DNA from 3 places in the Clostridium saccharoperbutylacetonicum N1-4(HMT) genome. Region 2 is predicted to be linked to each of the others. Evidence: riboswitches for the same ligand, from Rfam matches in the RefSeq annotation. Region 2 holds a riboswitch; each other region holds the start of a gene.
The links. Region 2 has a riboswitch for cyclic di-GMP ahead of CSPA_RS25715 (methyl-accepting chemotaxis protein). Riboswitches for the same ligand answer to the same signal wherever they lie in the genome.
Positions count from the first base shown of each region.

Region 1: it holds a riboswitch for cyclic di-GMP, as region 2 does, so the genes downstream of both, CSPA_RS09115 (LytR/AlgR family response regulator transcription factor) here and CSPA_RS25715 (methyl-accepting chemotaxis protein) in region 2, are expected to answer to the same signal.
Region 3: it holds a riboswitch for cyclic di-GMP, as region 2 does, so the genes downstream of both, CSPA_RS09295 (methyl-accepting chemotaxis protein) here and CSPA_RS25715 (methyl-accepting chemotaxis protein) in region 2, are expected to answer to the same signal.

Region 1 is NC_020291.1:2,059,043-2,066,954, forward strand. Features, by position in the region: gene CSPA_RS09100 (glycoside hydrolase family 44 protein) at 1-1,605, shown strand, start outside; gene CSPA_RS09105 (cellulase family glycosylhydrolase) at 1,634-3,052, shown strand; gene CSPA_RS30505 (sensor histidine kinase) at 3,122-3,760, opposite strand; gene CSPA_RS09115 (LytR/AlgR family response regulator transcription factor) at 4,432-5,163, opposite strand; cyclic di-GMP riboswitch class I at 5,341-5,430, opposite strand; gene CSPA_RS09120 (accessory gene regulator B family protein) at 5,451-6,047, opposite strand; gene CSPA_RS09125 (CPBP family intramembrane glutamic endopeptidase) at 6,418-6,954, shown strand; gene CSPA_RS09130 (cellulase family glycosylhydrolase) at 7,665-7,912, shown strand, end outside.
Region 2 is NC_020291.1:5,857,103-5,865,014, reverse strand. Features, by position in the region: gene CSPA_RS25730 (MFS transporter) at 1-128, shown strand, start outside; gene CSPA_RS25725 (shikimate dehydrogenase) at 310-1,179, shown strand; gene aroD (type I 3-dehydroquinate dehydratase) at 1,348-2,115, shown strand; cyclic di-GMP riboswitch class I at 2,124-2,213, shown strand; gene CSPA_RS25715 (methyl-accepting chemotaxis protein) at 2,661-4,658, shown strand; gene CSPA_RS25710 (DUF3284 domain-containing protein) at 4,941-5,357, shown strand; gene CSPA_RS25705 (GNAT family N-acetyltransferase) at 5,373-5,855, shown strand; gene CSPA_RS25700 (glycosyl hydrolase family 28 protein) at 5,942-7,687, shown strand; gene CSPA_RS25695 (ABC transporter ATP-binding protein) at 7,849-7,912, shown strand, end outside.
Region 3 is NC_020291.1:2,099,888-2,107,799, forward strand. Features, by position in the region: gene CSPA_RS09285 (Ig domain-containing protein) at 1-37, shown strand, start outside; gene CSPA_RS09290 (Ig-like domain-containing protein) at 419-2,050, shown strand; cyclic di-GMP riboswitch class II at 2,206-2,289, shown strand; gene CSPA_RS09295 (methyl-accepting chemotaxis protein) at 2,422-4,137, shown strand; gene CSPA_RS09300 (hypothetical protein) at 4,619-4,825, shown strand; gene CSPA_RS09305 (EamA family transporter) at 4,955-5,368, shown strand; gene CSPA_RS09310 (phosphatase PAP2 family protein) at 5,732-6,334, shown strand; gene CSPA_RS09315 (response regulator transcription factor) at 6,445-7,116, shown strand; gene CSPA_RS09320 (ATP-binding protein) at 7,109-7,912, shown strand, end outside.

The sequences.
Region 1 (7,912 bases), 2.7 Mb from region 2:
AGTGGAAATAGGCTCACAGGATATAATTGGGAGAATAATGCTTCAAATGCAGGAAGTGACTGGAAGCATAGTAGTGACAATTATTTAAATATGAATAGACCATATGACACTCAAAATATACCAGGAGAAGTAGTCACTAATTTTCATGATGAAGCATTAAAAAATGGTTCAACATATTCTCTTGCTACGTTACAGCTGGCAGGATACGTTGCCAAGGACAAAAATGGATCTGTAAGTGAAAGTGAAGCAGCACCTTCAGCAAGATGGGATCAGGTTAAAGTAAGAAAAGGAAGTGCTTTTTCCCAAACACCAGATTTAACTGATAATTATGTTTATATGGATGAGTTTGTGAATTCGCTAATATCTAAATATGGTAAATCAGATACTGCAACAGGTATTAAAGGCTACAGTCTTGATAATGAGCCAGGGCTTTGGTCTGGTACTCATCCTAGAATCCATAAAGACAAAGTTACATGCGCAGAACTTATATCAAAAGGTACAGATTATGCGAAGATGGTAAAGGATATGGATTCAAAGGCAGAAATATTTGGACCAGTTTTATATGGAATGGGTGCATATCAAAGCTTACAAAGTGCTCCAGATTGGGATAGTGTAAAAGGAAATTACAAGTGGTTTCCAGAGTATTATTTAGATAATATGAAAAAAGCATCTGAAAAAGATGGAAGGAGATTATTAGATGTATTTGATATTCATTATTATTCAGAAGCTACTGGTGGTGGTATTAGAGTAACTGAAAGCAATGACACAAATGTTGATTGTAATAAGGCTCGTATACAAGCACCTAGAACCTTATGGGATTCAACTTTTAAAGAAGACAGCTGGATTGGTCAATGGTGTGGAGATTTTACTCCAATAATTCCTAAGATGCAAAGTGCAATAAATACCTATTATCCAGGAACAAAACTTGGAATAACAGAGTATAATTTTGGTGGAAATAATCACATATCAGGTGGAATTGCTCAAGCTGATACATTGGGTATTTTTGGTAAGAATAATGTATATTTTGCAGCATTATGGCCATTTGATGGTAAAAGTGATTACACACAAGCAGCGTTTAACCTATATAGAAATTATGATGGTAAAAAGTCAACTTATGGTGATATAAAAGTTAAGGCTGAAACTTCTGATGTTGATAATTCATCTGTATATTCTGCTTTAGACAGTAAGGATCCTTCTAAATTACATGTAATCATGATTAATAAAAATTATGATAAGCCTATGACTATGAGTTTTAATATTGGAGGAAATAAAGTTTATCAATCAGGAAAAGTGTGGGCTTTTGATGAAAGTAGCGCTCAAATTACAGAAAGAACTCCTATAACAAATATTACAGATAATAAATTCCAATATACAGTTCCAAAGTTAACAGCATGCCATATAGTGTTAGATCTTAAGCAAGGTTCAACAACTATGCCTGGGGATGTAAATAATGATGGAGAAGTTAACGTTTTAGATTACATTGCACTTCAAAAATATATAATGAATCCTTCTGCTGGAATTGAGTTAAAAAATGCAGACCTTAATGGTGATGGAAAGATAAATAGTGCAGATCTTTTTGAACTAAGAAAAAAGATAAATGAATAATAAAGTTAAGGTAAGGGAGTAGATAAAAATGTTTAAAGTAAAGAAAGGCGTAGCACTTTTGATAGCATATGCACTTACAATTTCATGTGTACCGATGATACATGGAAATGCAGCAGAAATAAGTCCGATTAATTCAAGTATAGAGAAAAATCTTAATCAAGATGTAGTTTCTAGTACTAATTCGGATATTAGCACCAGCAGCTTTGTAACCTGTGATGGGAATAAGTTTAAAGTAGACGGACATGATTTCTATTTTGTGGGACAAAATAATTACTATTTACCATATGCACCAGATTATATGGTAGATGATGTATTTGCTGACGCTCAAGCCATGGGTTCAAAGGTTATGAGAACATGGGGATTTATTGACGGAGCATCAAGCTGCGATGTAGTTTTACAACCTAGTCTTGGCGTTTATAGTGAAGAAGGATTTAAGCATTTCGATTATGCTGTGAAAAAAGCTAAGGAGTCTGGAATAAAACTTGTGATTCCATTTGTGAATAATTGGAAGGACTTTGGCGGAATGGATAAGTATGTTGAATGGACTGGGGCTGGCAATCATGATGCATTTTATACAAATGAAGCATGTAAAACAGCTTATAAAAATTATATATATCACTTCTTAAACAGAACTAACACATATACTGGAGTAAAATATAAAGATGATCCAACAATTATGACTTGGGAACTTGGTAATGAACCTAGATGTAAGTCAGATGCAACTGGTGAAACGCTTTATAACTGGGCAAAAGAGATGAGTGAATATATAAAGAGCATAGATTCAAAGCACCTTGTTGCACTTGGAGATGAAGGTTTCTTTAAGAGAGATGGAGCAAAGTATAATTGGGATTGGAACTATACTGGCGGTGAAGGTGTGGATTGGGATAAATTGATTAGTATACCTACATTAGATTATGGGACATTCCATTTATATCCAGATGGATGGAATGAATCTGTAGATTGGGGAACTAAATATATTAAGGATCATATTGATGCTGCAAATTTAGTAAATAAACCAGCAGTGCTTGAGGAATATGGAATTAAGAACAATCAATTAAATGTTTATACAACCTGGGGAAATGCAGTAATAAATAATGGAGGTGCAGGATTAATGCCTTGGATGTTATCAGGCATTGGATTTGATAACAGAACTTTATATCCAGATTATGATGGATTCCGTATAATATATCCTAGTGACATAGCTACTTTACTTTCTGATAATGCAAAAGTAATGAATGCTAAATCCATAGCTACAACTGGTCCTTCTGTAATGCTCGGAGATGTAAATGAAGATAATGCAGTTGATGTATTGGATTATACAGCACTACAAAAATATTTACTTGTAGGAACAGGTGATATAAATAAAGCAAATGCAGATGTAAATAAGGACGCAAGAATTAATACAGCAGATCTTTTTGCATTAAGAAAAATAATTTTAGAGGGATAAAAGTTTTAGGAATAAGTTGTTATTACTGAAAAAAGGGCAGGTTATTTTTTATAACCTGCCTGTAAATTTTTATTTATTGCGTATTAATAGTTCTTGAACAAAAATACAATCTTCAATTGTAGTATTAAAAAGAACATTTTTATATCGTTTATTGATTATATCTTTAACATTGTTTAAGCCAAGACCTCTTCCCTCTCCCTTTGTAGAAAAGTTTTTTTGGTACAGCTTATGAATAGGAGGTGTAGAACTCAAACAGGAGTTGCGTATATTAAAAATAACTTCATTGTCAGTATTTATGGCAGCAAAATGAATAAATTTATTATCACATAAAATACTAGCTTCTATAGCATTATCAAGAAGAATGCCGATGATCCTGCATATGTCAATAACACTCATATTAATGAGTTCTATATCATCTGCCATTTCGATTTTAACATCGATACCTTTTGAATGTGCATTAACAATCTTTGAAGATAACAAGGCCTTCAAGGGACTAATTTTAATATGTGATAAGTAAGACAAAGACATATCTTTATTTACAATTTCATCACTTTCAGGAAGTAAATCATTGTAATAGTAATTCTTTAATCCATTAATATCGTCAGTTTCTATATAGCCTGCTAAAGTTGAAAGAATATTCAAATAATCATGTTTGAAGCTTCTTAAATCTGAATACATATTTTCAAGCATGTTTGTATAATTTTGCAATTGAGAATATTCTTTAGATCTATGTTTGTTTACCAAAATGGTAAAGCAGTAATATGTTATAGTTGTAATTAATATAAAAAATATAAATAAATTTAGTGCATTAAATAGAAGCATATTTTTATTCCATGTTACTACAAAATCTTTTAAACTATATTGGTAGTATAAGAATATAATTAATAGAATACTTATTATAAATGCAATAGGTGGTTTATTTGAAATTTTAATATTAATATCAATTCGACTAGAAATCTTTAATAAGATTAGTCTAATAATTTTACTTAGAACAAAAACATTAAGCAGAATAAGAAGTTCTGACATGAAATTTAATAGAAGATTAGCATTTATGTCAGAATAATTATATTTTAATAGATATATTAATATTGCTCCTGTAATAGCATCAGAAATAAATAGTAATATCCATATAAAAGCAGAAAAAATAACAGAAATAAAAAAATTTCTATATATTAATAGCAAACAAGTAAAAATGCAAAGCGGCATTACATATATAGGCAAGGCAGCTTTGGTATTAATAAAGAAATAACCGATTAATATATATATTATTATTGAGAATTTAATTAATATATTTTTATTAGGCTTTACAAAAAAAGTAAAGTTTAGAGCCGGGACCAGAATCTCAAGCATGATAATTAACGGAAAAAGTATATTAAGTACTATTTCAAGCATTTCTTCAACAACCCCTTTATATACCTTAAGGATACATAGCAAATCTCACTATTTGTCATTTCTACAATCATCTTACTTTTATCAATGGATTTAATCTTTTTAGTATTAACTAAATATGATCTATGAGTTTTATAAAAATTAGAAGAAACTGCTTGTTCAATGTTTTTTAAGGTACCGTAAAATTCATATTGTCCTTTAAAAGTATGTACTGAAATTTTATGTTCTTTGCCAGCAGTTTCGAAAAAAAGAATTTCATCAAAATCTAAAAAAATAACATTGCTACCAACATCTATTGAAAGCTTGTTATCATTTTTTGTTTTTGCAGCATTTAGATTATTATGTACAGCATTAAGGCAATCAGCTATTTTAACTTTTATTGCATTAATATCTCCCTTAACTATGTAATCAAGTGCTTGGACTTTATATTGAAATGTAAGAAGCGTTAATTCAGCATGAGCAGTTAAAAATATAATATATCCCTTAGGATCATAGGTTCTTATTAAGTGTGCCAATTGAAAGCCATTAAGATCACTATTTAAGTCTACATCTAAAAAATAGATAAAACTATTTTGACTATTATCAATATACTGAATAACTTCGTGAGGATTGTTTGTAGAAAGTGCAATTTTACAATTGAATTTTTTAGTCTCATTAGATATAATGGCTTCAATTTTTTTTCTTTGATCTAGATTATCTTCACAGATTATAATATTATTCATAATTTTCCCCCTAAAACTATTTAAGTACAAAGTAGTTCTTATAGTCATTCTTTTTACTTAATTTTTGTTTTATATTCTTCAAAATCTTTATGTATCATATATATTTCTACATAAAATGAAAAAGTGCCCATATAATTATAGGCACCAAAACAAAGCTTAAAATTTGTATAAATACATTTTGGCAACCTGACAATCATAGAAAATTAAATTATCCTTAGACTCATAGCTTTGCGGCCCTACCTTTCAGTAAGTGTGCTATTAGCATTGTATTTTTATTATTACTAGATTTATAAATTTTTGTAGTTAGCATATTTTTTACCAAATAATCTGTAAGCTATTGGCGTAACTACTAAGGCTCCTTCTAAAATAGAAAAGGTTATTAAGTTGGTATATATGTTATTATGAAGCAATAAAGCTAAAATATAGAAAGCTATAATAACTATAATAGATTTTATCTTTAAAGATTTTCTCAATTTTAGGCTTATAAGAGGACGTTCTTCAGTATCAGCAGGAGCATATAATAATATAAGGGCAAAACTTATTAAAAATAAAATAGATACTAATAATAGATTTCTTTGTATATTTCGACTTAAGTAAACATTTCCGAAAAAGAGTATGTAATTTATAATAATACATTGGAAGGTCGAATTTGCATGAACTCCAGAAGCAAAAATTCTAAGAGCTGCAAAAACTAGAAAAGCAGTAAGGGCATATCCTAATATTCCTAGAAAATATGCAGTAGCAAATAAAATAATAGATTTAAATATAGTCAAAAAAATGACTAATATTCCATAATGAATTTTTTCCAAATCTTCAGTAGAAGCTGAGGTATTGTTTTTTATAAATTTTGTACATTTCTCACTTAATGGTTTTGAAAGTATCATAAAATCAGTCCTTTTTTGGTTAACGTTAACAACATATTCAATTTATTTTGTAGATAGCTATTTAAATTATCTACAAATATATTTTCTCATAATATTTATTTTCTCATAATATTTAGATTAAATAAACATATTTTTCTCTAAACGTACAAAATTAAGCATTAAAAGTAAAAATTAACATTTGATGTTCTGAAATATTCTTTTTATGCCTAAAAATGGACGTTTTATTACAATGGTATTGACTTTTTGATAAAATGAGTTCTAAATTTATTATAACTAATTGTTATAAAATGGAGATAATATGTTTATTTACATAATTATGAAAATATTTAAGACTATTGTATAAATTTTATTCAATGGAGGTGATTATATAATGCTTGACGTAAAATATTATATATACAGTTTGTTAATGTATCTATTAATATGTATTAGTCCAGTAATTCTTTATATAAAATTTAAGGAAAAAGCAAATGTATTGGCATATCTGAAGTTAACAGGAAATTCCCGAAAAGGTGTAATTGTTGGAAGTGTAATAAGTATAATCTTTGTAGTGTTAATAATTATAAAAAATACAATTATTGGTTTTGATAAGTTTAACACAAATTTGGGATTGCTTTGGATAAGTGGTTTATTAGTAGGTTTTTTTGAAGAGATTCCGTTTAGGGGATTTTTATTGCAAAAGTTATGGAATCATATGAATTTTTGGAAAGCAAATTTGTTAACAACAATAATATTTGTATTATTTCATATACCAGTATGGATGAGCAGTAATACGCCTCTTTTAAAAGCAGCAGTCAGCATTGGAGCGGTGAGTCTCGCATTAGGATATTTATTTAAGGAATATAAGTCTTTGTGGATACCAATAATATGCCATTCTATATATAATTTATGTATATGGATGGGATTGTAAATTAAAAGTGGATGACTGATAGTATATGATTTATATATATGTCAGTCATTTGTTTTTTTATTCTATAGGAAATTATATTGTTGGACAATCTGTGGATAACTTTTGAAACAGACTAATTAATTAGGTTTAATATCTTAAAAGAATAAAAAATAAATCATATTCGCCTGCCAGATTTTTCTCACATGCGTTTGAAAAGGCAGATGCGTAAAAAAATCTACGGCTCCACAGTCGCCTGCGATTTTTTTATTCTTTACGAGGAATTTATAATACAGTAAAATCTGTGGATAATATATGAAAAAGACTATTTAACTGAGTGTGTATAAGAAAAAGAATAAAAAACAAATCATATTCGCCTGCATAAAATGTTCTTATATGCAGATAGTTCCGTATTGCAGTAAAGTTCCTTATTGTGGCATAGCCACTCTTTTTATGAGTGCATAGCTGCTCTTTTTATAAGGGCATAGCTGCTCTTTCTAAGGGAATGTTCTTATATGCAGATAGTTTCCGTATTGCAGCATAGCTGCTCTTTTTATAGGGGCACATTTCTTGAAAGCGCAATTTTAAGGCCGAAAGCAACAAATGTGAGATAGATATTATTTTAGGAATGAAAATAAGATATTAGTGATTATAAGCTTGTATAAAGGCGATAAGTATATAATAATTTATTTGTTATAAAGAGTCATTTTGTCATATTTTTAGGAGGTGGGTGAATGAAAATTAAAGTGAATTACATAGCTATAATCATGACTATGTTATTTTCGCTAATGGCACCAATTAATGTGTTAGCAGCAGAAAATGATAATAGTGATGATTATCTTCACACTGATGGAAGTAAAATTTTTGATGCAGAGGGAAATGAAGTAAGGCTTACTGGTATTGCTTGGTTTGGGAATGAAACACCAAATTACTCATATCATGGATTATGGGCAAATACATTAGATGATATTTTAGACAAGGT
Region 2 (7,912 bases):
GTTATCTAATTGCTGCAACAGGATCGTATGCATCTGCATTGGTTTTTGTTTCTGCAATGGGTGGATTAGGTGCTTTTTCATACATATTTATTATCGGAAAACCTAAACGTATTGTGATTCCAGATTAATTAAGGTTATGTTTAGCAATCTAGATTTTTAGTAATTTATCTATAGAACATTTCTATTGATAATAAGAGAAGAATTAATTGGAATATTATTAGAAATAGACATATCATATAATTGTAGGAAAATTAACAAATAAAAATTTTAATAAATATATATTATTTAAATATTAAGGAGAGATGATAAATGGAAAGACGTATTACAGGATATACTACATTAATAGGGTTAATTGCAACGCCAATAAAGCATACTAAATCACCAACAATGCACAATGAGGCTTTTTCATATTTAGGACTAGATTATGCATACCTTGCTTTTGAAGTTGGAAACGATGAACTAGAAGATGCAGTAAAAGGATTAAAGGCATTAAAAGCTCGTGGATCTAATGTATCAATGCCTAATAAGACTGTTATTCACAAATATTTAGATAAGATTTCTCCAGCAGCAGAGCTTGCAGGTGCAGTTAACACTGTTGTAAATGATGATGGTGTTTTAACTGGACATATAACAGATGGAGTTGGATTTATGACTTCATTAAAAGATAGTGGTATTGATGTGATTGGTAAAAAAATGACTATAGCAGGAGCTGGTGGTGCTGCAACAGCAATTCAAGTTCAAGCTGCTTTAGATGGTGTAGCTGAAATATCTATCTTTAATATTAAAGATAAATTCTGGGCAAGAGCAGAAGAAACAGTTAAAAAGTTAACTGAAAAAACAAACTGTAAAGTTAAATTATTTGACTTAGCTGATACTGATGCTTTAAGAAGTGAAATTGAATCAAGTTATCTTTTTGTAAATGCTACAGGTGTTGGTATGAAGCCATTAGAAGGTCAAATGGTAATTCCAGATGAAACATACTTACGTCCTGATTTATTCGTAGCAGATACAGTTTATATGCCACACGTAACTAAATTATTAGAAACAGCTGATAAAGTAGGTTGTAAATGGATTAATGGTGATGGTATGATGTTATATCAAGGAGCAGAAGCATTTAAACTTTTCACAGGAAAAGAAATGCCTATTGAACATATGAAAGAATTCTTAAATATCAAATAATATTGAAAGTATGTTAAAAAAATAATGCAGCTTCTAGTATGACAATTTTAAAGTTTGTTGTATTAGAAGCTATTTCTGAGATTAATAATTATTATAATATTGTACATAATTTAAAAATAAAGCAATAATATTCATAATATATTTTTTTAAAACAGTAGGGGGATAGCTATGAAAAAAACAGTAAAAGTTAGAAATGTTGTACTTGGTGAAGGAACTCCTAAAATTTGCGTTCCAATCGTTGGAAGGACAAAGGAAGAACTTATTGAAGAAGTTGAAGCTTTAAAGGATATCAGTTTAGATGTTGTTGAATGGCGTGTTGATTATTATGAAAATGTAGAAGACATAGAAAGAGTTAAAGAATTACTTGTTAGTTTAAGAAAGCTACTTTCAAATACACCAATATTATTCACATTCCGTAGCAAAAAGGAAGGTGGAGAAAAAGAAGTATCTACAAATTATTATGCAAAATTGAACAAAGAAATTGCAGCTACTAGATTAGTTGACTTAATCGATGTAGAACTTTTTACAGGAGATGAAATTGTTAAAGATATAGTTGCTTATGCACATGATTCTGAAGTTAAAGTTGTAATGTCAAATCATGATTTCTTTAAGACTCCAGTTCAAGAAGAAATTGTATTACGTTTGAGAAAAATGCAAGAATTAGGAGCTGATTTACCTAAAATTGCAGTAATGCCTCAAAATAAAAACGACGTGTTAGTTTTACTTTCAGCTACAAATGAAATGGTTGAAAATTATGCTGAGGGGCCAATTATTACAATGTCTATGGCAGGTACTGGGGTTATAAGCCGTTTAGCAGGCGAAGTATTTGGTTCAGCATTAACTTTTGGAGCTGCCAAAAAAGCTTCAGCACCTGGTCAAATAGGAGTTGCTGATTTACGTACAGTTCTTAATATTTTACATAATAGTATAAAATAATAAAAATATAATGTTAATAGCACACTTACTGAAAGGTAGGGCCGCAAAGCTATGAGTCTAAGGAAAATTTAATTTTCTATGATTGTCAGGTTGCCAAAATGTATTTATACAAATTTTAAGCTTTATTTTGGTGCCTATAATTATATGGGCACTTTTTTATTCTTTAGGAAATTATATTATTGGAGAATCTGCGGATAACTTTTGAAACAGACTAATCAACTAGGTTTAATATTTTAAAAGAATAAAAAAATAAATCATATTCGCCTGCATAAAATGTTCTCGTATGCAGCATAGCTGCTTTTTCTAAGGTGCAGATTTTTCTCACATGCGTTCGAAAAGGCAGATGCGCACCTATAAAAAGAGTGCGAAGCACAATACGGAACTTAATATTAAAAATCTACGGCTCCACAGTCGCCTGCGATTTTTTTATTTTATATAGAAACATATATGATACATATAAATTTTTAAGAATATAAAACGAAAATTAAGTAAAGAGAATGACTATAAGAACTACTTTATACTTAAATAGTGATAGGGGGAAATTTATGAAAAGTATTAAAACAAAATTAATAGTATTTTTGGGATTAATGTTAGCAATTATATGCATAGGATTAGGTATAATTTCATTTATCAATTCATCGAATGCATTAAAATCGAATTTAGGGAAGACATTGCCTAAAATTGCAGAACAAACTGCAAGTAATGTTTCTGGAAGACTTGAAGGGCAGTTAAAAACATTGGAGGCTATTGCAGCTAAACCAGAAATAAGTGATCCTAATATAGCAACAGAAAGTAAGATGCCAATTCTTTCAAATGAAGGTAAAAGAATTGGAAGTATTAGATTAGAATTTGTAGAAGCAAATGGAGACATTAAAAAACCAGATGGAACAATTGTTAATGTTAAAGACAGAGTATACTTAAAAAATGCATTAGCAGGTAAGGATAATGTATCAGATCCGATAGTAAGTAAAGATGCTAATAAACAAGTTGTAGTTGTGTATGCAGTTCCTGTTAAATATAATGATAAAATTGTAGGTGTTTTAATAGAAACAAGAGATGGAAATTATTTAAGTGAATTAACCAATCAACTTAAAATTGGACAAACTGGCTATGCATTTATGATTAGAAAAGATGGAGTAAATATTGCAAGTACTGATAAAGATAAAGTTACCAATTTATATAATCCAATAGATGAAGCAAAAAAAGATCCGAAATTACAAGCAATAGCAGATATTGAAGTTAAAATGGGTGCAGGTGAGACAGGAATAGGTAAATATAGTTTTGGTGGAGTAGATAAATATGTAGGATATGCACCAGTTTCTGGAACTGAATGGTCTGTAGGTGTTATAGTAACAGAAACTGAAGTGTTATCAGAATTATCTGGTTTGAAGATTTCAGTTGCAATATCTTCAATAATATTTATATTAATTGGAGGTTGCATTATATACTTAATTTCAAATAATATATCTAAAGGTGTTAAATTAACTTCAAAGCATTTGAAGGTATTGTCAGAGGGAAACTTGATTGAGGAAGTTCCAATTAAATATTTGAATCAAAAAGATGAAATTGGAGAAATGACTGCTTCAATGAAAATGATGCAAGAATCGTTAGGGATAATGATAAAGCAAGTTAAGGATAATTCATCAAACATTAACTTACAGTCAGAAAATTTATCTTCTATCTCAGAAGAAATAGCAAATGTATCAGAAAATGTTACAGGAGCAATATCTGAAATTGCTACAGGTACGAGCAATCAATCAGAAGAATTAATATATATAACAGAAATTCTTAGTGAGTTTAGCAAGAAGTTGTCTGGAATGGTTAAAGAAATACAGATTGTAGATTCGAATTCTAGAGAGATAAGCGTGATGGCGGGGGATAGTAGTAATGAAATGAATGGATTAAATCAATCAGTAACAAATGTAAGTAATTCATTCAAAACATTTTATAGTAAGATTACTGAACTTGGTAGGAATGTAAATAAAATAAATGAAATCACTAATCTGATAAACGAAGTGGCTGATCAAACAAATTTATTAGCATTAAATGCAGCAATTGAGGCAGCGAGAGCAGGTGAATCTGGTAAGGGCTTTGCAGTAGTTGCAGATGAAATCAGACAACTTGCAGAACAATCAAAAGAGTCATCTGAAAGTATAAGTAAGTTAATAAGTGGAATATCTAAAGATACAGACGTTATTGTCCAAGATTCTGTTACTATGGATAATGAATTGATGAATCAAGTTGATGTTATAGAAAATTCAGTAATATCATTTAAAAAGATAATTGAAGCAGTAGATGAAGTAATTCCTAAAATTGATGTTGTTAAAAAATCAGCTGAAAATATAGAAAAAGATAAGAACACAATTTTAAATAAAATAGATGGTTTATCTTCAATTTCAGTTGAAGTTTCAGCATCTTCTCAAGAAATTTCAGCGTCTTCAGAAGAAATGAATGCTTCAACGGAAGAGGTTGCATCAGCAGCACAAATGCTTAATAGCATGACTAATGCAATGCTTGTGGAAGTAAATAAATTTAAAGTTTAAATTTGTTAATCAGCTAATGGTTGTGAAAAATTATAGATAGAATAAATTTATTTATATAAGAAGAGTTAAGAGGATTTAAAATTTCTCTTAGCTCTTTTTTATCTGCTTAACATGGATAAATTGGTAAACAAAATATTTGTTATTGTTATTTATAAAGGTATTTTAATGTGAAAACCAATGTAATTTAGTAATTTAAAAACAGAAAATGATTGAATGATTACATTATTATGGGTATAAATAAGTTATAATAATAATGAAATGTCATATTGAAGGTGGGATAAAATGGCAAGTGCAAATATAAAACTAATTTTAAACGAGGGTATAAAAACTGTATGGGAAGTAGTAACTTCTCTTGATAATTATTCATGGAGGAGTGATTTAAGTAAAATTGAGATTTTGGAAGCAGAAAAAAAATTTGTGGAGTATACAAAAGAAGGATATGCTACAACTTTTACAATAACTAAATTTGAACCTATGACGTGTTATGAGTTTGATATGGATAATAATAATATGCATGGCCATTGGGTAGGATTATTTTCAAAGATAGATGATAATAGGACAGAGATAAATTTTACAGAGAATGTGTTAACTAAAAAGTGGATTATGAAACCTTTTGTAGGAATATATTTGAAAAAACAACAAGCAGTTTATATTTCAGATTTAGAAAAAACGTTGAAGAAAAATAATTCTAATAAATAAAAGGAGCTAATGAAAATGGAGATAAGAATTGCAACCATAGAAGATATACAAGCAATCACTGCTGTTGAATCATTGTGTTTCCCAGTAGCAGAAGCAGCTTCAGAAAGTGATTTCAAGAATAGATTAACAATTTATCCTAACCATTTTTGGCTATTAGAGGATGATGGAAAGCTAGTTGGTTTTGTAAATGGAATGGTCACAGATAAGAGAAAATTATGTGATGAGATGTTTGAAAATGCTAATTTACATAATGAAAAGGGTGAATGGCAAATGATTTTTGGTGTAAATACTATACCAGAATATCGTAGGTTAGGTTGTGCAGAAAAAATAATAACTAGAGTTATTGCTGATGCCAAAACTCAAGGACGCACTGGATTGGTACTTACTTGTAAAGAAAAATTGATTCATTATTACGAAAAATTTGGTTTTGAAAATGAAGGAATTTCAGAATCAACACATGGAGGCGTCGTTTGGTATGACATGCGTTTGACATTTTAACAGGATATAATGCAATTAGTTAGAATATGTTAACAAAAAGATCATGTGAATTATTTTATAGTTAAGTATGAAAAGAGGCGCAAGTAATGAGAAAGAAGGTAGCTATAACTTCAGTAATAGTCTTTGGAGTAATCGCAGTAATATTTATAGGGTTAATTTTATCAAAAAACAACGGCGTAGCAGCAACTGATGTATTAGCACCGCAAGATTTATCTGTTCCAATTTTAGCTTATGATGATAATAGTATTACCTTGGCTTGGCACAAACCTGAAAATTATAACAATATAAAAAATTACAATATATATATGAATGGAAAACTTGTAGGTAACTCAAATGATAATAAAAATTCAAAAGCTAAACCCTTTATAGATAATTTCTATAAAGATTCAAGCAACAAATCAGCAGTAAACATAAGTATGCATAATTATGTAGTTTCTGGTCTTAATCCAAATACTTCATATACTTTTACAGTTAGGGCGGTTGATAAAAATGGCAAGGAATCACAAGATAGTAATCAAGTGATTCAAACTACAACAAAAACACCAGAGATATTTGATGTTACCAAATATGGAGCTGTTGGTGATGGAAAAACTTTAGATACAAATGCAATTCAAAAAGCTATAGATGCCTGTACTTCAGATGGTAAAGTTTTAATTCCAGCCGGAAAAGTATTTAAATCTGGAGCTATTTGGCTAAAAGGTGATATTATTTTTCAAGTTGATGGAAAGCTTTTAGGCTCTGAAAATCCAGAAGATTATATAAAAAGTGGAACAGGTAAAAGTAGTGCACTTATTAATGCTATAGGTAGTAATAGTTCCAATCTAAAAATTGTAGGTAGTGGAGTAATAGATGGGAATGGGTGGAAACAAGGTGAACCAGAAAAAACAACTAATTTTCCTAATTCACTAAAAAGTAGTATAAAAACTGTTGAAGAAAATGGTATCCTTGCAGCTAAGCAATATAAAGCAGCGAAAATTAAGGGGCTTTCAGACACAGAAGCTTACAGTAGAAGATCTAATTTAATATCAATAAGCAATATAAATAATGTTTATTATGGAGATGGACTTTCATTTGTTAATCCAAGTCAACATACAATTGGAAGTAATAGCTGTAGTAATGTAGTATTAAATGGTGCACTAATTAAAACTTTTGATTGCAATAATTCAGATGGAATAGATTTTGATTCCAAAGGATTAACAGTATTAAATTGTGTTTTTGATACAGGAGATGACTGTGTGAATTTTACAGCGGGAAAAGGTGCAGATGCAGAAAAAAATCGTAAGCCTGTAACTGATGTTTGGGTATTTGATAACTATTTTGGTCGTGGGCATGGTGCAATTGTGGCTGGTAGTAATACAGCAGCTTGGATAGAAAATATTTTGGCAGAAGATAATGTTATGAATGGTACAGGTTCTGGATTACGTTGTAAATCATCACCAGGAACAGGTGGAGGCGCAAAAGATATTATATTTAGAGACTCAGCATTAAAAAATATTACTGATGGAGAAGGAGAACCATTTATATTTACATCTAACTATAGTAATAGCACTGCAACAGGGGCTTTTAAGCCAGCTCAGGATTTGCCACAATTCAAAAATATTAATATTATTAATTGCAGTGTGGATGGAGCAAAAAGTAATGCAATATTTGTGTTGGGTTTAAAGGATATGTGTCATACTGATATTCATTTTGAAAATGTATCATTTAATAATACTAAGGAAGCAAAAATAGATTATTTAACCAATAGTTCATTTAAAAATGTTACCTTTGATAGTGAATTAAAAGACCCTTGGAATGTGACAAATTCAGATAAATTAAACTTTGAAAAATAGAAAGTTGGATTCAAATAAATAAGATTTAATTAAAAATTAATTAAATCTTATTTATTTTTTTATTCTTGTAAGAATTAAAAAAGAATGGTATATTTATATTATTAAGATTAACGTTAAACTAAAAAAGTTAACAATTAAGCGTTATTTTAGGAGGTTTTTTAATGGCTGATATTCTATTTAAAAATATAGTAAAAACTTATCCCGGCAATGTAACCGTTGTAAAGG
Region 3 (7,912 bases), 2.8 Mb from region 2:
TCCTGCTGATGATAATTTCAATAAAACTACTAAATAAAAATATTTATAGTAGATCATATTAATTAACCACTACAAAATTGTAGTGGTTAAGATTTTGGGCATCAAATCATTACAAGTTAAATATGAATAGCACTGTTCACATAAGTGCAGTAATGATGCTACATCATAAGAGAATAAGGTGTACAAGTATATAAGTGCAGATAACCTTAAAGGCTTAAATAAAAAGTCTTTTTTTTGTTATCTATTTTAAGCAAAATAGTATAAATATTGATAATAAAACATGTAAAAATTTACTGAAATTCTTAGATATAAAAGAATTTGTATTACGATTATTGTTGGATTATATTGGGATAACAATTAAAATAAATATATAGAATGCGCATTCATTTATTATTGAATATAAGGGAGAGAATGATAAATGAAAAATTATTTTAAAAAGTTTAGTATAATGTTTGTTATGACATTAGTTATTATTGGATTTGGTATCATTCAAAATGGAAGCAGTGCTAATGCAGCCGATATAGGATGGCAAAGATATGAAAAAACATCTTCTTATTTTTTATATGAGGGGAGTTGGTCTTACACTAATGGTTCGGCTTATCTTGATGCATTTACATATAATTCTTCAGCTGACCTTAGATTCAATTTTTATGGAAGCAAGTTGAGATTTTATTCATTAGGGCGTTCTGATCATTCTTTAAATGCTGTAATAAACATAGATGGTATAGATTATCAATTTAAAGAAACAACAAGCTATTCAAATGATTATTCTCTAGATTTTGAGAAAAATGGACTGGAATTAAAGAATCATTCAGTAGTAGTAAAAAAGCTAGATGCTAATAATAGATGTCTATCATTTAGGGCTATAGATATAGATTCAACAGGAAAGATGTTGCCATATGATTATACAACTTTAACAGCTTTAACTAGTGAAACTAGCAATGCTATAACATTGAAGTGGAACACAGCTAATAGTAGTAATGTTACAGGTTATAATATAAAAAGATCAACAACATCAGGTGGAACTTATGAAACAATAGCAACTAGCAGTGATACTAGTTATACAGATACAAATGTACAATTGGGTGTTACTTATTATTATATTATTACACCTATTATCGCTAGTAAAGAAGGAACTAAATCAAATGAAGCTTACGCAATATGTAAATTTAATGAATCAATATCATTAGATAAATCATCAATAAATGTTAATGTAGGTGATACACAACAATTAACAGCAACAACAACTCCAGCAGGAGCACAAGTAACTTGGACATTAGATAATACAGGAGTAGCAACAGTAGATTCAACTGGAAAAGTTACTGGAGTAAAAGAAGGAAGTTGTACAATAACAGCTACAACTGCTAATGGCTTAACTGCAACCTGTGTTGTAACTGTGACTAAAGAAACTAAGTCGATTTCCTTAAATAAGTCAACTACAAGTTTAACAATAGATGATTCAGAAACCTTAATTGCAACAACAACTCCAGCTGGTATAAATGTTAAATGGAGTTCATCTGATACCTCTGTTGCAACAGTAGATTCAAATGGAAAAGTGACAGCTATAGGTTCAGGAACAGCAACAATAACAGCTACAACATTAGATGGAAGCAACTTAAGTGCGTCATGTTTAGTAACTGTAGCACAAAAAGGAAATGATCCAGCACAAGCAGGTTCAGAGTATATAACTAATATTGCTCATGCCAAAGGTGATAATACGAATAATCCTGGCGGAGAGGTTACGATTATATTTCATGGAACAGCTGATACTACATTGAGTGTAGTAAAAACAGCAGATGTAAAAGACGTATGGGTAGGAGATAATTTTACATATACTCTTGTAATCACTAATACTGGGACAAAGACAGCTAAAGCAGTGGTAGTTAATGATCCAGCACCAAATCATATAGATTTTAATGTTAGTGGAGTAACAACTACTCAAGGAACAGTTGATTCAAGTTCGACATCTAAAAATATTATAGTTAACGTTGGAGATATTCCACCTACAGGAACAGTAACAATTAAGATACCAGCAACAGTTATAGCGTAAATTAATTGTTTGAAAAGATAATTAAATATAAAGTTTATAAAAGGTGCTTGCAGGATGTAGGTACCTTTTAGTATTGTTATATAATGGGGAAATATAGTGTGTAAATATATTATTTGTTGATTTTAGGCGAAAAATAGTATAATATTAAATTCATAAGAAAATGTGGAAACAGTGAAAAATTCTCTTTATTTGGGCACTTTGAGAATTTAGAGTTAATAGTGCAACCGACCACTAATTAGTTTAACGCTGATTAGTGGTCTTTATTATTTAAAGCAGAAAGGGGCTATGCTTTATTTAGTTGTATTATGAAAATGATAATAGAAAATTATATCTTTAAATGTTACGGAGAGGAATCTAGGGAGGAATAAATTATGAAATGGTTTGAAAATTTAAAAATTAAGCAAAAGTTGATATCCGCATTTATAGTAGTAGTGCTATTTATAGTGATTGTTGGGGTTATTGGTATTGCAAATATGAGAGCAATAAATTTAAATGCAATTTCTATGCATGATTACAATCTAGAATCTATAAAGCAACTAACTACTATAAGGCAAAATGTAAGTGACATAAGATTTGATGTATTAAAGATTGATGCTCAAAGAAATATGAACAATCAAAATGATGCACTTGAAAAAGAAATTAATAAATTAGAAGATGAAAATAATAGTATTATAACAAATTATGAAAAATCAATATTATCTGATGAAGAAAAACCAACATTCTCACAACTTAAAGATAATTTAAAAACATACAAAAGTACATATGAATTAGTTGTGAAACTTGCAAATGAGAACAATTATACAGAGGCTGATATAAAATATTCACAATTATCATCGATAAGGACAGAAATATATACTAATCTGAGTGATTTAATAAAAATAAATACAAATCAGGCAGATAACTCATATAGTGAAAACAACTTAATGTATAAAAATTCTTTATACAAAATAATTACAATAGCATCTTTAAGTTTGCTAACTGCCATTATATTGGGTATTTTGATATCAGTTTGGATTTCAAAGCAGATAAATAAAGTTTTAAAATTTGCTGAAGCAATTGGAAGAGGGGATTTAACTCAATCAATAAAAATTGATACAAAAGATGAAATTGGAAATCTATCTAAAGCACTGAATAAAGCTAGTAAGAACATAAAAGATTTAGTAAACGAGATAATTAATAGCGCTGGCGATATGAGTGCAACAAGTGAAGAACTGTCAGCAACTGTTGAAGAGGTTTCTTCTAAAATGGAAGTAGTAAATGAATCGGTAGAACAAATATCAAAGGGAGTTCAAGATTTAAGTGCTACTACTGAAGAAGTAAGTGCGTCAACAGAGGAAATAAGTGCCAATACAAATGGGCTTGCAAACAGAGCAGGTGAAGCTGATACAGCTGTAAATGAGATAAAAAAACGAGCAGTTGAAATTAAGGCTAAAGCAACAAAGGATATAGAAGAGAGTAATTTAATTTATATGAAAAATCGCTCTGATATCTTAAAGGCTATTGAGGAAGCAAAAGTAGTTGAAGAAGTTAAAATGATGGCTGATTCTATTGGAGGTATAGCTGAACAAACAAATTTATTAGCTTTAAATGCAGCAATCGAAGCGGCAAGAGCTGGAGAGCAGGGAAGAGGCTTTGCTGTAGTTGCAGATGAAGTAAGAAAGCTTGCAGAGCAATCTTCACAGGCAGTTGTAAATATTCAAAATATGGTTATGCAAGTACAAACAGCAGTAAATAAATTATCACAAAGTGGAGAAAATGTACTTGATTTCATTGATAATAATGTAAAACCTAATTATGAATTTCTTAATAAAACAGGTATGCAATATGGGAAGGATGCTGAATTTGTAGATAACATTATAGGCGAAATTTCAGAAGCATCAGCTAACATGAATGATGTGATTGAACAAATAGCATCTGCGATACAAAATGTATCTGCAACTGCACAAGAATCAGCTGCAAGTTCTGAGGAAATATCAAATAGTGTTAATGAAGTAACTTTTGCTATCAGTGATGTGGCAAAATCTGCGCAAAGCCAGGCAGAACTGGCACAAAAGTTAACGGAGATGGTACAAAAATTTAAAGTATAAAGACTAAATATAACAATGTAATATATAATAGTAAGCAGTAGCAGTTCACAATCCACTTCCTAAAACAAAAGCTTATATCTGCACAGTTGATAAAGATCTTAAAATGACTTTGAAAGAAAAATAAAATTAATTAAAAGATATAGTTCCAGAATTATATTTCTGATATTGATATGACTATAAAGTATCAGATTTTATTAAATTTAAACTATGCCAAAATTTAATAAAAAACTATTAAGCAACGGGGAAATTAACCACAAAATGGCTAGAGTTATCATTAGAGAAATAGTGACGCTCTAGCTATTTTTTATTAATTTTTTAAATTGCTCACTTTTTCTAGGTTACTCAAATACAAGAAGAAAGGAGCAAAAAATATAGAATTAAAACAGGTGAGCTAATATATTCTGCAGATAATAATAATCTTTATTCTATTGATCTAAAAGACATATCAACAAAAAGATTGGGAATAATGAATGGAGAAGACATGAAGATTTTTAATGGAACAATATATTTTATAAATGTAAGTAATAATAGACATCTTTCAAAAATGACGGTAGATCTAACAACTCCAAAGGTAAGTTTCGCTGATTTTTCTGATTATGAAATAAATGAATATTATCCAACTAGCAAAGGGATATTTGCACGAAAGGGTGTTAATGTTGATAATAGTTATATATACTTACCTATATAAGGTATAGTTTATTTTTTACGTATAAGCATATAAAAATCGGCTTTTTATAGCAATGAGTAAGATTAATATGAAATAATTTTAAATATTGGAGGTGGTTTCATGTTTACAAAATTAAAAGGAGGTAATCATATGTGGTTTGCATTTGCAATATTGTCTGCAGTATTTGCAGCGCTTACATCTATATTGGCAAAAATAGGTATTGGTAGTATAAACTCGAATTTAGCAACAGCTATACGGACTGCCGTAGTTTTAGTAATGGCTTGGGGGATAGTTTTTATCACAGGTGTACAAAATCAAGTTTCGAATATAAATCAGAAGAGCTGGATTTTCTTAATTCTATCTGGTATTGCTACAGGATTGTCATGGCTTTGCTACTATAAGGCATTGCAGATTGGAGAGGTTTCAAAGGTTGTTCCTGTGGACAAGTTTAGTATTGTTATTACAATGATACTTGCTTTTGTAGTTTTAAAGGAAACATTAACTGTAAAAACAATTATTGGAGGTATATTCATTACTATCGGAACATTTGTTATGATTTTATAGCAATTGACTTGTTATTTATTTTATTGTGCTTTATGATAGCCTGTGTAATCAAATTAAACTAAAGGACTTAAATAAGACTATGAATTGCAAATCTTATTTAAGTCCTTTTTTATTGTGAAAATAAAATTCAAAATTAGTTTATAAACAGTTTAACTTTGATTTATTTCTATTTAACCTTTCAAATATATACTGTTGAATGTAAGAGAGGAAAAGGGTGTTGGAAAAAATGAAGATAGGACTTTTTACTGAGAGTTACATGAAATTTGATACAGTTAGTGTTAGTAAGTAAAATTTGCAAAATAATATTTAGCTGGAAAAGTTAGATGCTTTTTATAAAAATATATTATAGAGGAGATAGTTAAAATGAATATGGAGATTTTTAAAATAATAAACAATTTAGCAAATAAAAATATAATTTTAGATAAAATAATGATTTTCTTTTCGGAATATGGTCCTTATATATTTATGGCGGCCATTGTAATAGTATTTATTTCAGGACTTAAACAAAAGAATTGTGAAAATAGAAAAATTGCTGTAAGTACGGTTGTTGTAACAGTAATTAATTTAATTATAAACATAATCGTTAGAAGTATATTTCATGTGGATAGACCTTTTGTTCACAATAAGGTGAATTTATTATTGCCTCATGATTCAGCTTCATCCTTCCCAAGTAATCATGCAACAGGAACAATGAGTATAGCATTGGGACTTGAAAAATACAATAAATTACTTAGTAGAATATTAACTATATTATCAATAATTATTGGTTTTTCAAGGGTTTATGTTGGACATCACTATCCTATGGATGTAATAGGTGGATATATAATTGTTTTTGCAGTAAATTATATTTACAATTTGAAATTAAGAAGTAAAGTTGACAATTTATATGAACTAGTCGAGAAAAAAATAGCAGAAAGATTAGGAAAGTTACACAGTAAATTATTTCAACCAAAAAGTTCAAATTAAATTCTAATGTTAATCGAGAAAAGTATAATTTACATAAATTTCATGCAATTTTCATTTTCTTTGAATAGAATAAAAAATGAAAATGAGATGATAGAATAAGGGGCATGAGAATGAAGATATTATTTGCTGAAGACGATATTAGATTAGGTAAACTAATTACTCATATGCTAAAAAAAGAAAGTAAATATCACGCAGAATGGGTCAACAATGGAAATGAAGCCTTGTTCTTGGCTTCTAATTTTCACTATGATTTGATAATATTGGATTGGATGATGCCAGAGATGGATGGAATAACCGTTTGTAGAAAATTACGTGAAAAGGAATATAATGGAGCAATACTAATTTTGACTGCGAAAGATTTTGTATCAGACAAAGTAGAGGGATTGGATGCAGGTGCTGACGATTTTCTTGTGAAGCCTTTTGAATTTGAAGAGTTGTTTGCGCGTATTCGAGCATTGTCAAGAAGAGGCACTCAGCAAATTAAAGCTGATATTATACAATACAAAGATATTTTATTAAATAGAACTACTTTCATATTACAAATAAGGGGAAAAGAAATTCAACTTACACCAACGGAATTTCAACTGTTAGACTTATTAATTATAAATCAAGGCTGCGCATTAACCAGAGAAGTAATCCATGATAGGGTATGGGGATATGAATCTGATGTGAATTATAATACAATAGATGCATTTATACGTATCCTGAGGAAAAAGATTGATGATGCAGGTTATCCGTCTTTGATAAAGAGTATTCGAGGGGTAGGTTATAGGATTGAATAATAAAAAAGACTTATTTTCTAAAACCAGAGGGTATTTAAGAGCATTTAACAGTAGAATAATTATTACAGTTCTATTTTTATTCATAGTTCTTACGAGCATGGTGATGGCTGTTAGTATTTACAATGAACAGAAGACAGAACTAAAAGATATAATAGAGTCTGAAGTGGCAGAACTACAACAAATACAAGTTGATGAAATGGATGGGATAGATAGTGCCTCCCAATCTACGACTCAAGATGATAGCTCTTATGAAATGTTTTTCAATTATTTTATAAAACCTAATGGTGAAGTAATTGTAAGGGATGAAATTTCTACCACTATACGATCTCAGATATTAAATTATATAAGTGGATGGAAACCAAGTGAGCCTCAGATAAAATATAATACAATAAAATCAACGGACGGTAAAATAAGAAATATATTAATTGTGGCACAAAATGTACAGCTAAAGGAAGGGCAATGGGGAACGGTATATGTAGGTAAAGATGTTACATATATTTGGAGTATTTTTCAAAGGGCCTTTTGGATTCTTTTGGGATTTTCGTTATTATTTTTTTTGATTTCAATTTTGTGCAGTAGATTTATGACCAATAAAGCTATGAAACCAATTATTGAAGCTTACGATTTTCAACGACAGTTTGTTGCTAATGTGTCACATGAACTTAGAACGCCATTAACAGTTATAAGTGCAGGATTAGAGGTTATAAAATTAGAAGAAAAGGATAAATTGTCGTCTTTTTCTTGTGAGGTACTCGAAGATTTACAAAAGGAAGTAAGAGATTCAACAAAGCTCATC